3 regions of the Photobacterium leiognathi genome follow, and region 2 is predicted to be linked to each of the others. Evidence: riboswitches for the same ligand, from Rfam matches in the RefSeq annotation. Region 2 holds a riboswitch; each other region holds the start of a gene.
What was found. Region 2 has a riboswitch for lysine ahead of lysC (lysine-sensitive aspartokinase 3). Riboswitches for the same ligand answer to the same signal wherever they lie in the genome.
Positions count from the first base shown of each region.

Region 1: it holds a riboswitch for lysine, as region 2 does, so the genes downstream of both, Q7674_RS15725 (Na+/H+ antiporter NhaC family protein) here and lysC (lysine-sensitive aspartokinase 3) in region 2, are expected to answer to the same signal.
Region 3: it holds a riboswitch for lysine, as region 2 does, so the genes downstream of both, Q7674_RS12040 (Na+/H+ antiporter NhaC family protein) here and lysC (lysine-sensitive aspartokinase 3) in region 2, are expected to answer to the same signal.

Region 1 is NZ_CP131601.1:1,884,267-1,889,383, forward strand. Features, by position in the region: partial or broken gene ccoP (cytochrome-c oxidase, cbb3-type subunit III) at 1-1,952, shown strand, start outside; lysine riboswitch at 2,089-2,263, shown strand; gene Q7674_RS15725 (Na+/H+ antiporter NhaC family protein) at 2,349-3,929, shown strand; gene Q7674_RS15730 (VOC family protein) at 4,046-4,486, shown strand; gene Q7674_RS15735 (Qnr family pentapeptide repeat protein) at 4,557-5,117, opposite strand, start outside.
Region 2 is NZ_CP131601.1:291,251-296,367, reverse strand. Features, by position in the region: gene Q7674_RS08300 (PglL family O-oligosaccharyltransferase) at 1-99, shown strand, start outside; gene Q7674_RS08295 (pyridoxal-phosphate-dependent aminotransferase family protein) at 153-1,271, opposite strand; lysine riboswitch at 1,529-1,713, shown strand; gene lysC (lysine-sensitive aspartokinase 3) at 1,814-3,181, shown strand; gene metH (methionine synthase) at 3,258-5,117, opposite strand, start outside.
Region 3 is NZ_CP131601.1:1,038,493-1,043,609, forward strand. Features, by position in the region: gene Q7674_RS12030 (lytic murein transglycosylase) at 1-760, shown strand, start outside; gene Q7674_RS12035 (H-NS family histone-like protein) at 981-1,376, opposite strand; lysine riboswitch at 1,738-1,919, shown strand; gene Q7674_RS12040 (Na+/H+ antiporter NhaC family protein) at 2,005-3,603, shown strand; gene Q7674_RS12045 (thymidine kinase) at 3,755-4,333, shown strand; partial or broken gene Q7674_RS12050 (IS4 family transposase) at 4,430-5,117, opposite strand, start outside.

The sequences.
Region 1 (5,117 bases), 1.6 Mb from region 2:
ATTAATGAAATGGCAGTCTACCAGCGAAGCAGAATCTACCGCTCCGACTTCACTGCAGGCACAAATCGCTCAACTGGGTGGAGATAACTTAAGTTATAAAGATTTGAGTAAATCCCCTGAAATCGTCAATGCTGGCCTCGCTTTATTTCAAACCCATTGCGCCGCCTGTCATTTAAATCAAGCCCAAGGACAACTACATTTTCCCAATTTAAGCGATACAGTTTGGCTATATGGCGGCAGTGACGAAGCGATCCATCATTCCATTGTTCACGGCCGTAATGGTGTCATGGCTAGGTTGGAAAGATATTCTAACCGAAGAAGAAATTGAGCATGTTTCCTCTTATGTCGCTTCACTTGAAAAAAATCGCATTATTGCTGAGCCTACTATTAACCTTGAACTCGGTAAAACCGTATTTGATGCAAACTGTACCGCTTGTCATGGCAGTGATGCAAAAGGTAATCAAGCTTTAGGTGCGCCGAATCTCACCGATAATATTTGGCTTCATGACGGCAGTATTGAAGGCATTAATGCCACCGTCACATATGGCTTAAATAACGTTATGCCCGCTTTTGAAAACCAACTCACTGATGATGAAATTCAAGCTCTAGGGGCTTATATACGTCATCAAGGTAATGAGCAACAAAACAAACTTGCAGAGCTCGATCAAGATATGGTCAGTAAAGGACAGTATCTAGCCTACGCAGGTGACTGTATTGCTTGCCATACAGGTGAAGGTGGTGAACCTTTTGGTGGTGGTTTAGGTTTCTTAACTCCGTTTGGTACGCTTTATTCAACCAATATTTCAGCTCACCCTACCTATGGTATTGGTGATTACACCTATGAGGAGTTTTACGACGCACTACACAAAGGAAAAGGGAAACACGGTTATTTATACCCTGCAATGCCTTACTCGTCTTATCAATATGTCACCGATGAAGATACTCAAGCGTTATGGGCGTATATGCAATCGCTTAACTTTGTAAACACCCGTAATCAAGAGAATAAGATGATGTTTCCAAGTAACATTCGTTTGGGGCTATTAGGCTGGAATATTGCTTTCTTAAACACTGCACCACTGGAATACCCCGATGATATGACCGAGCAATGGAAGCGTGGTAAATACCTCACCATGGGATTAGGTCACTGTTCGGAATGTCATACACCACGTAACGTAGCGCAAGCCTTGATCGAAAAAGAGCTATTCCAAGGTAATTTAATTGATGGTTGGAAAGCTCCTGATATTACTGCAACAGAGCTTTATCAAGACCGTTGGGATGTGAAAACTTTAACGGATTTTTTAAAAACGGGTCATTCCGATAAAGGAACCGCATTTGGTGGTATGGCGGAAGTGGTACAAAACAGTACTCGCTTCTTAACAGAGAAAGACGTCGCAGCCATTGCGGAATACTTGATCACTGGTGATAAATATAACGAGTTAGATAGCTCGGTTCCTCAGCTTAACCCTCCAGGGTTTGGTGATTTAGTGCCAGCCGATGTTGATATTCAAACCGTTGAGCTAAAACCGTTAAGTAGCGACGATCCTGAAAACGAAGCCAAACTCTATGGTTTGTATGTTCAAACCTGTGGTGCATGTCATGGTAAAGACGGGAAAGGCCGAAAAGGTATCGCCCCTACACTGCTTAATAACGGGATAATTATGCACAGTGATCCTTACGATACTATTGCCGTTACTATTCGTGGTTTATCGCCAAACTTTATGGAGCAAGACACCAATTTCATGCCAATGAGTAGCTTTAACTCAGTGATCAGTGACGCTAACTTGGCAAAACTGATCAGCTTTGTTCGTGCGAAATTAGGTGATCGTACAGTGCCAGTTACCCCGCAAGAAGTTTCTGATGTGCGTAAGGCATTAGTTGAAGGTGGTTACGCTGGAAATATTCACAGCATGACACTACCAGAAGCTAATGAGCCAAATAGTTTTACGGAATAAGCGGATATCTAAACAGTGTACAGTTTCATTATCTGCTTAACATTCCATCAACAGTAATAACTTTTACAATTTTTATGCAATTTTTCACTGTTTTATATTGCCTCTGTAAAATTTATAAGTATCATCAAATTTCAATCCTTTGAGTAGAGGCGCGCTGCCTATTAGTATCCAGATGGAGGGTGACACCTAAGAAGTCTGGGGAAAGGAGTCGGCGCCGAAGTCATTGTTGTGTCATCAACAGTGGCTGGGTCTGCATTAAATAAGTGCAGAACTGCCATAGTTTACGTAGTCTATGGAGCGCTACCCTAAGGGATACGACGAAGTATTTTTTCTACAGAAATCTGTTTCTCTATCCTTTCGGTAGATCTCCACCTAATATAGGTGTTTAAGAGATCCATGAATCTAGTTCAATATTCTGACTCCCTTTTATCAGTCGTTCCGGCATTACTTGCTGTTATTTTAGCTATCGCCACTCGTCGCGTATTGCTATCACTTGGTCTTGGCATTGTTGCTGGCGCAATCCTTCTTAATGATTACAACCCTTTAGCTGCGCTAAAATACATTGTTCATCAAGTCGTTGGTCTTATTTGGTCTGACGGTGCGGTAAATAGTGGCAACGTGAATATGATCATCTTCATGTTGTTACTAGGCGGTTTGATCAGCCTAATGACAGCAACAGGTGCAACCCGTGCATTTGCTGAATGGGGTTACCGCCGTTGTAAAGATCGCCGCAGTGCAAACATGCTAACAAGCCTAATGGTTTTTGCTTTCTTTATTGATGACTTCTTCCACAGCTTGTCTGTAGGTCCTATTTGTCGTCCTGTGACTGACCGTTTCAACATTTCACGTGCGAAACTGGCATACCTACTGGACTCAACTGCAGCGCCTGTTTGTGTCATTACACCTATTTCATCTTGGGGCGCATACATTATTGCAATCCTTGGCGGTATCCTAGCAACGAACCATATTACTGATATCAGCGCGATTTCATTATTCGTTCAAATGATCCCAATGAACCTATACGCGGTGTTCACACTGCTTATGGTTATCGTGGTTATCTTCTTCCAACTAAACATTGGTCCAATGCGTCAACACGAAGCATGGGCAGAAGAAGGTAAACTATGGGACGAATCAAAAGGTCACCCTAAAGGTCTAGAGATCACAACAGAATCTTCAGGCAAAGGCACGATGATCGACATGGTACTGCCGATCCTAACGTTAACAGTATCAAGTGTTATCTTTATGGTGATCAGCGGTGCAGACGTTCTAGCCTCTCGCGGTGAAGCATTTAGCCTAATTAAATCACTTGAACACACTGATTTAGGTTCATCACTGGTCAACGCCTCACTATGTAGCCTTGCTGTTTCAATGGTATTAGCACTTCGCTTAAAGCTATCACTAAAAACATGGCTAACAGCAGCACCACAAGGTATTCAAGCAATGATGCCTGCGATCGTTATCCTAATGTTCGCATGGACTATCGGTACTGTAGTAAGTGACATGAAAACTGGTCTGTACCTAGCTTCATTAACGAAAGGTGGCTTCCCTACTGAACTACTACCTGCATTAGTATTCGTTCTATCTTGCGCAATGTCTTTCGCGACAGGTACAAGCTGGGGTACGTTCGGTATCATGTTGCCACTAGCGGGTGATATGGCGGTAGCAAGTGATGCTCACCTACTAATGCCTATGCTTTCTGCGGTACTTGCTGGCTCTGTATTTGGCGACCACAGCTCACCAATTTCAAGCACAAGTATTCTGTCGGCAACTGGTGCTGGTAGCCACCACATGGATCACGTGATGACTCAGCTTCCTTACGCTGTAACAGTGGCATTCGGTGCATTATTAGGTTACTTAACCATGGGTATTATGTCGTCAACTATCGCTGGTATCGGCGTAAGTGCACTATGGTTCCTAGCATGTTGTACTATCCACCTTCGTCGTCACAGAAAATACCAACAAGCGGTAACAGCATAAGCTAACTGTCTAAATTCATAATAAATGAGATAACTCCCCGTTCGTTTTATCCTGTAATTGCTTTATGCTTAGGGTTAAACAACGGGGATTTTTTACATCAAATTTAGGAAAGAAACATGGAATACTTACACACAATGATCCGCGTGAGCAACCTAGATGCATCACTGGACTTTTACTGTAATAAGTTAGGATTGGTTGAAGTTAACCGTAAAGAAAGTGAGCGTGGACGCTTTACCCTTGTGTTCCTTGCAGCACCAAGCCAAGCGGAAGCAGCAAAAGAGACCAAATCACCGTTGCTTGAACTGACTTACAATTGGGATCCTGAAGAGTACACTGGCGGTCGTAATTTTGGACACTTAGCGTTTACAGTTGAGAACATTTACGAGTTATGTGCGCGCCTACAAGATAACGGGGTTGTTATCAATCGCCTACCACGTGATGGACACATGGCATTCGTTCGCTCACCTGATGGTATTTCTATTGAATTACTGCAAAAAGGTGATGCACTTGAAGCGCAAGAGCCTTGGGCATCAATGCAAAACCAAGGCGAATGGTAATAAGCGATTCTTGCTACTTGTCAGTGCAAGAGTGCTGGCAAGTAGCTTTTCAAGAAGTGAGGAAATTAAGCTATAGAACAATAATGCCTAGCTGACTTAATAACTGCTCTTGTTGCCAATCACAAATTTTCACTCCTTGTAGATTCACGCGTCGAATATCAACCCCTTCTAAATCCACATGACAAAGATCTGCCCCTTCAAACATACATTGCTGCCAATGTTCAGAAGAAAACTCACCTCGGCTAAGATCAGAGCCTTTCAAAGAAGTGGCTAATAAATTTGCCCCATTCCAACGATTTTCAAACAGCTCGCATTGCTCCAGTTTTACATCTTCAAAGTTGCTATAGCTTAAGTTACAGCCCGTAATATATGCTGAACTAAAGAAGGTATTTTGAGTGATGTAGTTGGAGAACGACGCATACTGAAAATCGGCTCCCTGCAAGTTTGAGCCTCGCATTTCAATGCCAAAGCACTGCGCATGACGAAAATTCGCCATTGATAAATTACAGTTTTTAAAGCTGGCATCTTTGAGTTTAGCGTAGGAAAAATTAGCACCCTGCTCATCACCAGCTTCAATAAAACTACAGCCAATAAAGCTTGCTTCTAACAAATTAGCTCGTGAAAAATCACA
Region 2 (5,117 bases):
CAAGCATCTCAAATCAGAGATGAAGCGCTGTTCTTGTTCCCTGATTTAGATTTTGAGCAGCAAAACAGTCAAGCAAACGCAACTTCTGCTGCGAAATAACCATAAAAAATGGCTACCCACCCGGTAGCCATTTTTATTTACTCATCAATTAATTATTTCAATGTAGTTTCTAGCGCTTTTAAGCACAGCGCAACATTTTCACTTCTTGCACCATAACCCATCAAACCGATACGCCACGCTTTTCCTGCCAACGCACCTAATCCTGCACCGATTTCTAAGTTATAGCGTTGCAACAATTCATTGCGAACCTCTGCATCATCAACACCGTCAGGAATATAAATAGCATTGAGTTGTGGTAACCGTGACGCTTCTTCTACCACAAATTGGATACCTAACTTTTCAAGTCCTGCTTTAAGCTCTTCATGGGCGTTACGATGACGCTGCCACGCATTTTCTAACCCTTCATTATGCAGCAGTACTAACGCTTCATGTAGTGCATATAGACTATTTACAGGCGCGGTATGGTGATAACTACGTTTGCCCTCACCACTCCAATAACCTAACACTAAGCTTTGATCTAAAAACCAGCTTTGCACTTTGGTTTTACGTTGCTGGATTTTATCAATCGCTTTTTGGGAAAACGTTAATGGCGATAACCCCGGCGTACAAGACAAACACTTTTGACTACCAGAATAGACCGCATCTAATTGCCATTCATCCACCAGCAATGGCACACCACCGAGAGACGTCACCGCATCAACGATGGTTAAACAATCATGTTTACGGGCAATTTCCGCCAGTGTTTTCGCATCACTCAATGCGCTAGTTGAGGTTTCTGCATGAACAAACGCCACAATGTTAATGTCAGGATTATCTTGTAATGCTTGCTCAACAAGATCGGGAGACACTGGCGCCCCCCATTCATTATCAACCACAACCGCTATACCACCACAGCGTTCGACATTTTCACGCATACGCTCGCCAAAAACACCATTACGGCACACTAACACCTTATCGCCTGGCTCAACGAGATTAACAAAACACGCTTCCATCCCTGCACTGCCCGGCGCAGAAACAGCAATAGTGAATGGATTTTGGGTTTGGAAAGCATATTGCAGAAGCTGTTTTAACTCATCCATCATACCGATGAACAAAGGGTCTAAATGTCCCACGGTTGGACGACTTAATGCTTGTAATACTTGCGGGTAAATATCCGATGGCCCCGGCCCCATCAGTGTTCTATGTGGCGGAATAAAACTGGTAATTGTCATTATTTTGCTCCGTAAAGTCACAGTCCCTATAGATATTTTTTGTATGGAACGGGTTGCTATCGTTTTAAGAGTATTAGAGCCCTTTCATTGACGCAAGAGTCGATGTCGCATCCCTTACGCACAGTCGCTTAATTTTAAATGTAAATTATTTGTCACATAACATTTGACAAACAGGTAACAAATCTTATTCAATGAGACGATATTTTACTCATGTGTTGTTTTCTATTTAATAACAGCATGTAACTAACACAATATTAAAAAACGGAAGAGGAGCGTTACCTAGGTATCATAATGACAGGGCCCCACCCTAGCGCCATTATGAGAGGGAGAGTAACGCCGAGGTATGACTCATTAGGGGATCAGTCATATCGGCTATGAAGGTTGAATCCTTCTAGCTGTCACCACGCTCAACAATAGAATGTGGTGGGGAGCTTCTGGGTAAGTGCTTTAAATTCACTTCTCATGCTCTCCTGACAGGATGTCGGGAATACTCCCGGACAAATAGCCTACCTTATGATTTGTTTACGATTTAGGGAGAAATAATGGACAACTCTATTGCTAACTCAGCATTGACCGTCGCCAAGTTCGGCGGCACCAGCGTGGCCGATTTCACAGCAATGAGCCGCAGCGCTAAAATTGTTATCGCTAACCCAGATACCAAAATTGTGCTGATTAGTGCCTGTTCAGGTGTTACCAATATCTTAGTTGAACTCGCCAATGGCGTTAGTGATGCCAGTACTCGCCAGCAACGATTACAGCAACTGACACAAACACACCAAGATGTGCTTGATCAACTTAAGCAACCATCAAGTATTCAAGATGCGATTTATAGCTTACTTGACAGTGTTGCGACACTTGCTGAGCAAGCGGCTATTGCAACATCAGCTCAACTAACCGATCAAATCGTTAGTCATGGTGAATTACTTTCAACCTATCTTTTCACTCAAATTTTAGTTGAACAAAATGCACCTGCTGTGCGTGTAGATATTCGCCCAATCATGCGCACAGACGATCAATTTGGTAAAGCGATACCTCAGCCAGAGCAGATCAAACAACAAGCAGAAACACAATTGCTACCATTACTCGATGGTAATATTGTTGTTTCGCAGGGCTTTATCGGTTCAAACAGCCAAGGTGTGACAACAACCTTAGGCCGAGGTGGTAGTGATTATAGTGCCGCGCTTGTTGCAGAAGCTGTGAATGCATCAACATTAGAAATTTGGACCGACGTACCGGGACTGTACACAACCGATCCACGTATCACCCCAGCAGCACAACCGATTAAAGAGATCAGCTTTAGTGAAGCCTCTGAAATGGCAAATTTTGGTGCTAAGATCCTTCATCCATCAACCTTAGTACCAGCTGTTCGTCAACAGATCCCTGTATTTGTCGGTTCATCAAAAGCACCAGAGCAAGGTGGTACTTGGATCCGACAATCGGTAGAAGACGCGCCACTGTTTAGGGCATTAGCACTACGTGCCAATCAAACGATGGTGACACTCACCAGCTTAAATATGTTCCACGCTTATGGTTTCTTGGCCGAAGTATTTCGCATTCTCGCTGAACACAAAATCTCAGTCGATTTGATCACCACATCTGAAGTCAGTGTATCACTCACTCTCGATCAAACCGATACTGGAGGCGGTGCACCAACACTTCCACTTAAAGCTGTCGAAGAGCTAAGCCAATTATGTCGTGTCGAAGTTGAGCAAGGCTTATCACTGGTTGCACTCATTGGTAACCAAATGAGTGATACTAAAGGCTCTGCAAAAGATATCTTTGGTGCATTAGAAGATCATAACCTTCGTATGATTTGTTACGGCGCAAGTCCACACAATCTATGTTTCTTAATCAATGAAGATGAAGCAAAAGACGTCGTTCGTACATTGCACGCCTCTTTACTGGAATAACCCATTCCAAACACACAAATCTTAAATAAACAAAAAGGCGCATTGAGCGCCTTTTTTATTCATCTCTATTGAGGTATTACAGATTTGGCCCAAGCCATTTTTCAGCTTCGATCAAATCCCAGCCTTTACGATCAGCATAACTTTCAAGCTGATCTTGTTGGATCTGCGCTACCGCAAAGTAACGTGAATCAGGATGAGAGAAATACCAACCCGATACCGAAGCGCCTGGGTACATGGCATAACTGGTGGTTAATGACATGCCAATATTCTCTTCCACATTCATCAGCTCCCATAGCGGTGCTTTCTCAGTGTGTTCAGGACAAGCAGGGTAACCCGGTGCTGGTCGAATACCTTGATACTTTTCGCGGATCAAATCTTCATTTGATAGATTTTCATCCGCTGCATAACCCCAAATTTCTTTACGCACTCGCTCATGAAGGTATTCAGCGAACGCTTCTGCTAAACGATCGGCAACTGCTTGGATCATAATGGCATTATAGTCATCACCTTGGGCTTTATACTCGTCCGCCAATTCGCGCTCACCAATACCACCTGTAACCGCAAAGGCACCAATCCAGTCAGGTTTACCCGATTCTTTTGGTGCAATGTAGTCAGAGATACAATAGTTAAAACCTTTTGGCTTCTCAGTTTGCTGACGCAAGTTATGCAGCACTGTTGCGACTTCGGTACGTGATTCATCGGTGTATACTTCGATATCATCCCCAACACTTGCAGCTGGGAACAAACCACACATACCACGCGCTTTTAATAAGCCTTCTTTCTCAACACGATCAAGCAACTCATTAGCATCAGCAAATAAACGTTTCGCTTCTTCACCCACTTCTTCGTGTTCAAAGATCTTTGGATATTTCCCGACTAACGACCATGTCATAAAGAATGGTGTCCAATCGATATAATTGCGAAGCGTGGCAATATCAAAGTCATCGAAAATATGAATACCCGGTTTAACAGGCACTGGCGGTGTATACGCATCCCAATCAATCGCTACTTTATTAGCACGCGCTTTTTCTAAAGTAACAGGCTTTGTACGTGGACGCTTACGCGCATGCTGTTCACGTACAATGTCATAATCAGCTTGCAGCTTTTCAACAAACCCAGGCTTCAATGTGTCTGATAACAATGAAGAGCACACACCGACCGCACGTGATGCGTTATTCACGTATACCACAGGCTGATTGTAGTTTTGTTCAATTTTCACTGCTGTGTGTGCTTTAGAGGTGGTTGCACCACCAATCAATAACGGTAGATCAAAACCTAAACGTTCCATCTCTTTAGCAACATGTACCATTTCATCCAGTGATGGAGTGATCAAACCTGATAGACCAATAATGTCGACGTTTTCTTCTTTGGCAACTTTTAAAATCTGATCACAAGGTACCATGACACCAAGATCAATGATCTCGTAGTTATTACACTGCAATACCACGCCAACAATGTTCTTACCGATATCGTGAACATCGCCTTTTACTGTTGCCAACAAAATCTTACCGTTCGTACTACCAGCTTGTTTTTCGGCGTTGATATAAGGCTCAAGGTGAGCAACGGCTTGCTTCATAACACGGGCAGATTTCACCACCTGCGGCAAGAACATCTTCCCTTCGCCAAACAGATCGCCGACTACGTTCATGCCATCCATTAAAGGGCCTTCAATGACCTCTAGCGGTTTAGTCGCATTAACACGGGCCTCTTCTGTATCTTCCACAATAAACTCGGTGATCCCTTTAACAAGCGCATGCTCTAAACGCTTTTCTACCGCCCAAGTTCGCCACTCTAATGCAGAAGCATCATCTTCTTTACCTACGCCTTTACCTGCGTATTCCGCAGCAATATCTAATAGGCACTCTGTACCATCATCACGACGGTTTAGAACGACATCTTCAACTGCTTCTCGCAACTTATCTGGAACGTTATCGTA
Region 3 (5,117 bases), 750 kb from region 2:
AAAATTAACTTTAGATCAATATATTCCACGTGCTGTGCCTGATTGGAAAGTAAAACAAGCACGTCGTTTATATCATGAGAATAAAGAGACCTTAGATCGCATTGGTAAAAAATATGGTGTTCAGCCTCGCTTTATTGTTGCGTTGTGGGGTGTTGAAAGTAACTTTGGTAAATTACAAGGTAATTACCATGTTGTGGAAGCATTAACGACATTGGCTTATGAAGGTCGTCGTGAAGAGTTATTCCGTAAACAAGTTATGGCGGCATTACAAATTCTTCAAGAAGGTCACATTACTATTGATGAGATGAGAGGTTCGTGGGCTGGCGCAATGGGTCAGTGTCAATTTATGCCAACCTCTTATTTAACTTTCGCTGTTGATGGAAATAATGACGGTAAAGCGGATATCTGGAATACAAAAGCAGATGTATTTGCTTCTGCTGCGAATTACCTGAAGAAGTCTGGCTGGAATGATAAATATACTTGGGGACGCCAAGTGCAAATCCCATCATCATTATCTGACAGTTTAAAAGGTACTGATGCGGATAAAGGAAAAACGCTAGCACAGTGGCAAGCATTAGGGGTTCGTACCTTATCGGGTGCTAACTTACCACAAGAAGACATTGAAGCGTGGTTAGTTCAACCTGATGATAATCATGGTCGTGCGTATCTTGTTTACGGTAATTACCAAACGCTAATGAAATGGAACCGATCTCACTATTTTGCATTAGCAGTAAGCCATTTAGCAGATAAGATTTATTGATCTAAGTTAATTTCATTGTCATGTTAAATGTATTAAAAGCCAGGCATGTTTGTCTGGCTTTTTTATTGTTGATGTTGGTTTGGGTATTAAAATGGAAAATAAGGGAAAGGTAACTTATACCTTTAGACTATTTATATTTGGGGAGGCGAGATATAGATGCTTTTAACAAGTATAAAAAAAGCCCAACGAGGTTGGGCTTTTCAGTAATGCTTTTAGCGAATTAGATTTCGAAATCTTCTAAAGATTTACCTTCATCTAGTGCTTTCTTAAGTGCGCTTGGCGTACGACCTTGGCCTGTCCATGTTTTTTCTTCACCGTTTTCGTCGATGAACTTATATTTAGCAGGACGTGCAGCACGTTTTGCTTTTGGTGCTTTAGAAAGGCTAGCTAATAATTCTTCTGGGTCGATGCCATCAGCTAATAGCATTTCACGGTATTGAGCTAGTTTTTCATTACGCTCATTTTCTTTAGCTTGTTCTGCAGCTTCAGCTTCAGCACGTTCTTGAACAACGGTAGTTAATTTCTCAAGTGCTTCTTCTAGTTGCTCTAGAGTATATTCACGAGAAAGCGCACGAAGACTACGAAGGTTTAAAAGTGCTTTCATTGCATCAGACATTTTTATATTTCCTGTTATTTTTAACTAACTGTAAATAATAATAGCAGTGTCGAATCATTTATTACAATAGTAATACTTTTATTCTTTATGTCAAAACACTTTAATCGTTATTTCCCTTAATAGTTAATTAAAACAACAATCCTATTTATAAATAAAAGAATAGAGTGAAAAAGATAAATTGCTCGTTAAATAGTTACAAAATGAAACAGCTCATGCGCTTTAGTTCATAATATTTCATCTTCGTTGCTATAATTGAATAAAATTTATTTATGAAAGCAATGTTATTCATTGTGAGATGTTAAAACTTTTCTGTGATGTTGTTGCAAATGATGAAACATTACGTAGAATGTTCGCATCCTTATTGTAAGGTAGAGGTGCATTATCTAACAGTAATTAGCAAGAGGGTGAAACCGATGAGGGTTAATGAAAGGAGCTAATGCCGAAGTAAGCGTGACATCGAATCATCTTACTGGGGTTGCATTGAATAAGTGTAACACTGCCATAGTGTATACATCATATTAACTATGGAGCGCTACTGTGACGAAGGGAGCTTTAAGAGGCTCTTCATATATGGTGATAGCCATCTCCTACAGTAGATCTCCCACCTAATTCGGTTGTCGTTGAGATCATGAATTTAGTCGATTATTCCCATTCATTAGTATCAATCATTCCTCCTGTAGTTGCGCTGGTGCTCGCGATACTTTCTCGTCGCGTGTTACTTTCACTTGGCGCAGGTATATTATTAGGGGCTCTTTATTTAAATGATTTTTCATTTAATCATTCTGCTTCTTATTTAGGAGGAACAATAAAAGGCTTATTCATTTCTGATGGTGGGGTAAACACCTGGAACATGAGTATTGTATTATTCCTCATTATATTAGGGATGATGACAGCACTGTTAACCTTGTCCGGTGGTACACGTGCGTTTGCAGAATGGGCACAAACAAAAATCAAAAGTAAACGTGGTGCCAAGTTACTAGCTGCTTTTTTAGGCGTGTTTATTTTTGTTGATGATTACTTTAATAGCTTAGCGGTCGGTTCTATTTCACGACCAGTAACCGATCGTTTTTATATCTCACGCTCTAAGCTTGCTTATATATTAGATTCAACGGCAGCGCCGATGTGTGTATTGATGCCAGCATCAAGCTGGGGTGCTTATATTATTACTTTAATTGGTGGCATTTTAGTTACCCACGGAGTAACTGAGTACACGCCACTAAGTGCATTCTTAACGCTAGCGCCAATGAACTTCTATGCGATCTTTGCTTTAGCTATGGTGTTTGTTGTGTCTTGGTTCCAGTGGGATATTGGACCAATGAAAAAGCATGAGATGGCCGCCATGCATGGTCGTGGCTTTGATGAGGGCGGTGATGTTGATGAGCAAGCAAAAGATCTCACCGAAGAATTAGAAATAACGGAGAGTGAGAAAGGTAAAGTCGGCGATTTAGTGTGGCCTATTATTATTCTGATTGCCGCTACTTTCTTCTTTATGATTTTCACAGGCTATCAAGCACTTGCAGCAGACGGTAAATCTTTTGCTATTCTTGGCGCATTTGAAAATACTGATGTGGGTAAATCACTTTGTTTAGGTGGTTTATTTGGTCTTGTTGCTGCGATTATTCCAGTGTTCCGTCAGCGTATTGTGTTTAAAGAAATTGCTCGAACATTATGGATTGGTGCTAAATCCATGTTCGGAGCGATTTTAATTTTATTATTTGCTTGGGCGATCGGTAGCGTTATTGGTGATATGAATACAGGTCGTTATTTATCGACCTTAGTTCAAGGCAATATTAGCCCAATGTTATTACCTATGATCCTATTTATCTTATCGGGTGCAATGGCATTCTCGACAGGAACATCATGGGGTACGTTTGGTATCATGTTACCGATTGCAGGGGATTTAGCTGGCGCTACAGATATTGCGTTAATGCTACCAATGTTAGCAGGCGTATTAGCAGGCTCCGTATTTGGTGATCACTGTTCGCCGATTTCAGATACCACCATTTTGTCGTCAACAGGGGCACGTTGTCACCACATTGATCACGTAGCAACGCAATTGCCATATGCGATGTCGGTTGCTTTTGTCTCTATGATTGGCTATTTGGTATTGGGGATGACCGATTCATTACCTGTTGCGTTTATTGCAGCGATTACTACATTCATTATGGTATGTGTGTTCTTTGCGTGGTTGTCTCGTCGAACCTATCAACCAATAGTGAAAAGCTGATTTTTAATACGATGTAGTGAAAGCCCATACAATGTTATGGGCTTTTTTGTAACTAATGTGTAGTTGTTAAGTCTATCACTTTTCATTATGAGTGAATTTCTGTAGCATCGGCGCAGTTTTTTTAAAGCAATCGTATTACTAGGGAATTCTCATGGCCCAGATGTATTTCTATTACTCTGCAATGAATGCAGGGAAATCGACCACATTATTGCAATCTTCGTTTAATTACCGTGAAAGAGGCATGACGCCGCTTATTTTCACCGCTGCTATCGATAACCGTTATGGTGTGGGTAAAGTGACTTCTCGTATTGGTTTAGAAGAAGAAGCTGAGCTATTTAATTTAGAAGATGATTTATTCGAGCGAGTAAAAGCATTATCGAATAAAGGTAAAATTGACTGTGTATTAATTGATGAGTGCCAGTTCTTATCTAAAGCGCAGGTTTATCAATTAACGGAAGTGGTCGATAAACTCGATATTCCAGTTTTATGTTACGGCTTACGTACAGACTTCTTAGGGGAGCTTTTTGAAGGTAGTCGTTACTTATTATCGTGGGCTGATAAGTTAGTTGAACTAAAAACAATTTGTCACTGTGGTCGCAAGGCAAACATGGTGATCCGTCAAGATGAAACCGGTCGTGCTATTGCTGATGGTGATCAAGTTGAAATTGGTGGTAACGATCGTTATGTATCTGTATGCCGATTACATTATAAAGAAGCATTAGGTCGTTAATTATTTAATGATGAATAGGGATAGTCTTCTTTATTTAATCCAGTAATACGTAATTATTGCGAAACAAAAAGCCAGCTTATTTAGCCTGTCTCTTGATCACAAGTCATTGTGTTCAAGAGACTTAGCTAGTTCATATCCTTCAAGGATGGTTTGTAACCTAAACCATCCTTGCCATAATGTCTTTACAGAAGCGCGACCCGTCCGCTTGGTATCTTTCCAACCACCTAACCGTGCAATACTTTTGTAAGCCCACGATATATTTGGTGCTTCTTTGGGCAGCTTTTTCTTCTCCAATTTTAACCACATAAGCTTCCACGCTTTACCTTTTAACACCCGTTCACAACAGCTACTAGATAACTCTTTAGATTCGTTCATAAATCTTAACTGGAGTAAACGAGTAGCAATAAATGCCAAAATAACACTGAGCCTTTCTAAGTTATCTTTACTTTGCATTCTCAGTTGTTCAACTTGCGTGCCTTCACTTTTCCAAACCTTGTGAAAATCTTCTATCAGCCAACGACGCTCATAATAACTGACGATGTTAAGTGCTTCCTCTTTGTTCGTTACAGGCTCTGATGTCAGTAAATGCCATGCGAGCTTGTCGTCACTCTCACCTTGCTCTATACATCCAACATAGTAGAGAGAGATATTATCGAACTCTTTTTTATTAGCGGGAGACTTAAGTGTCACGGGAGCATATTTGATGTCTAGATGAGCCGTGCGAGACTTACGACCGCCTTTTTGCGGTATTTTTAGCTCTTTGCTTCATGCTGATAACAACTTG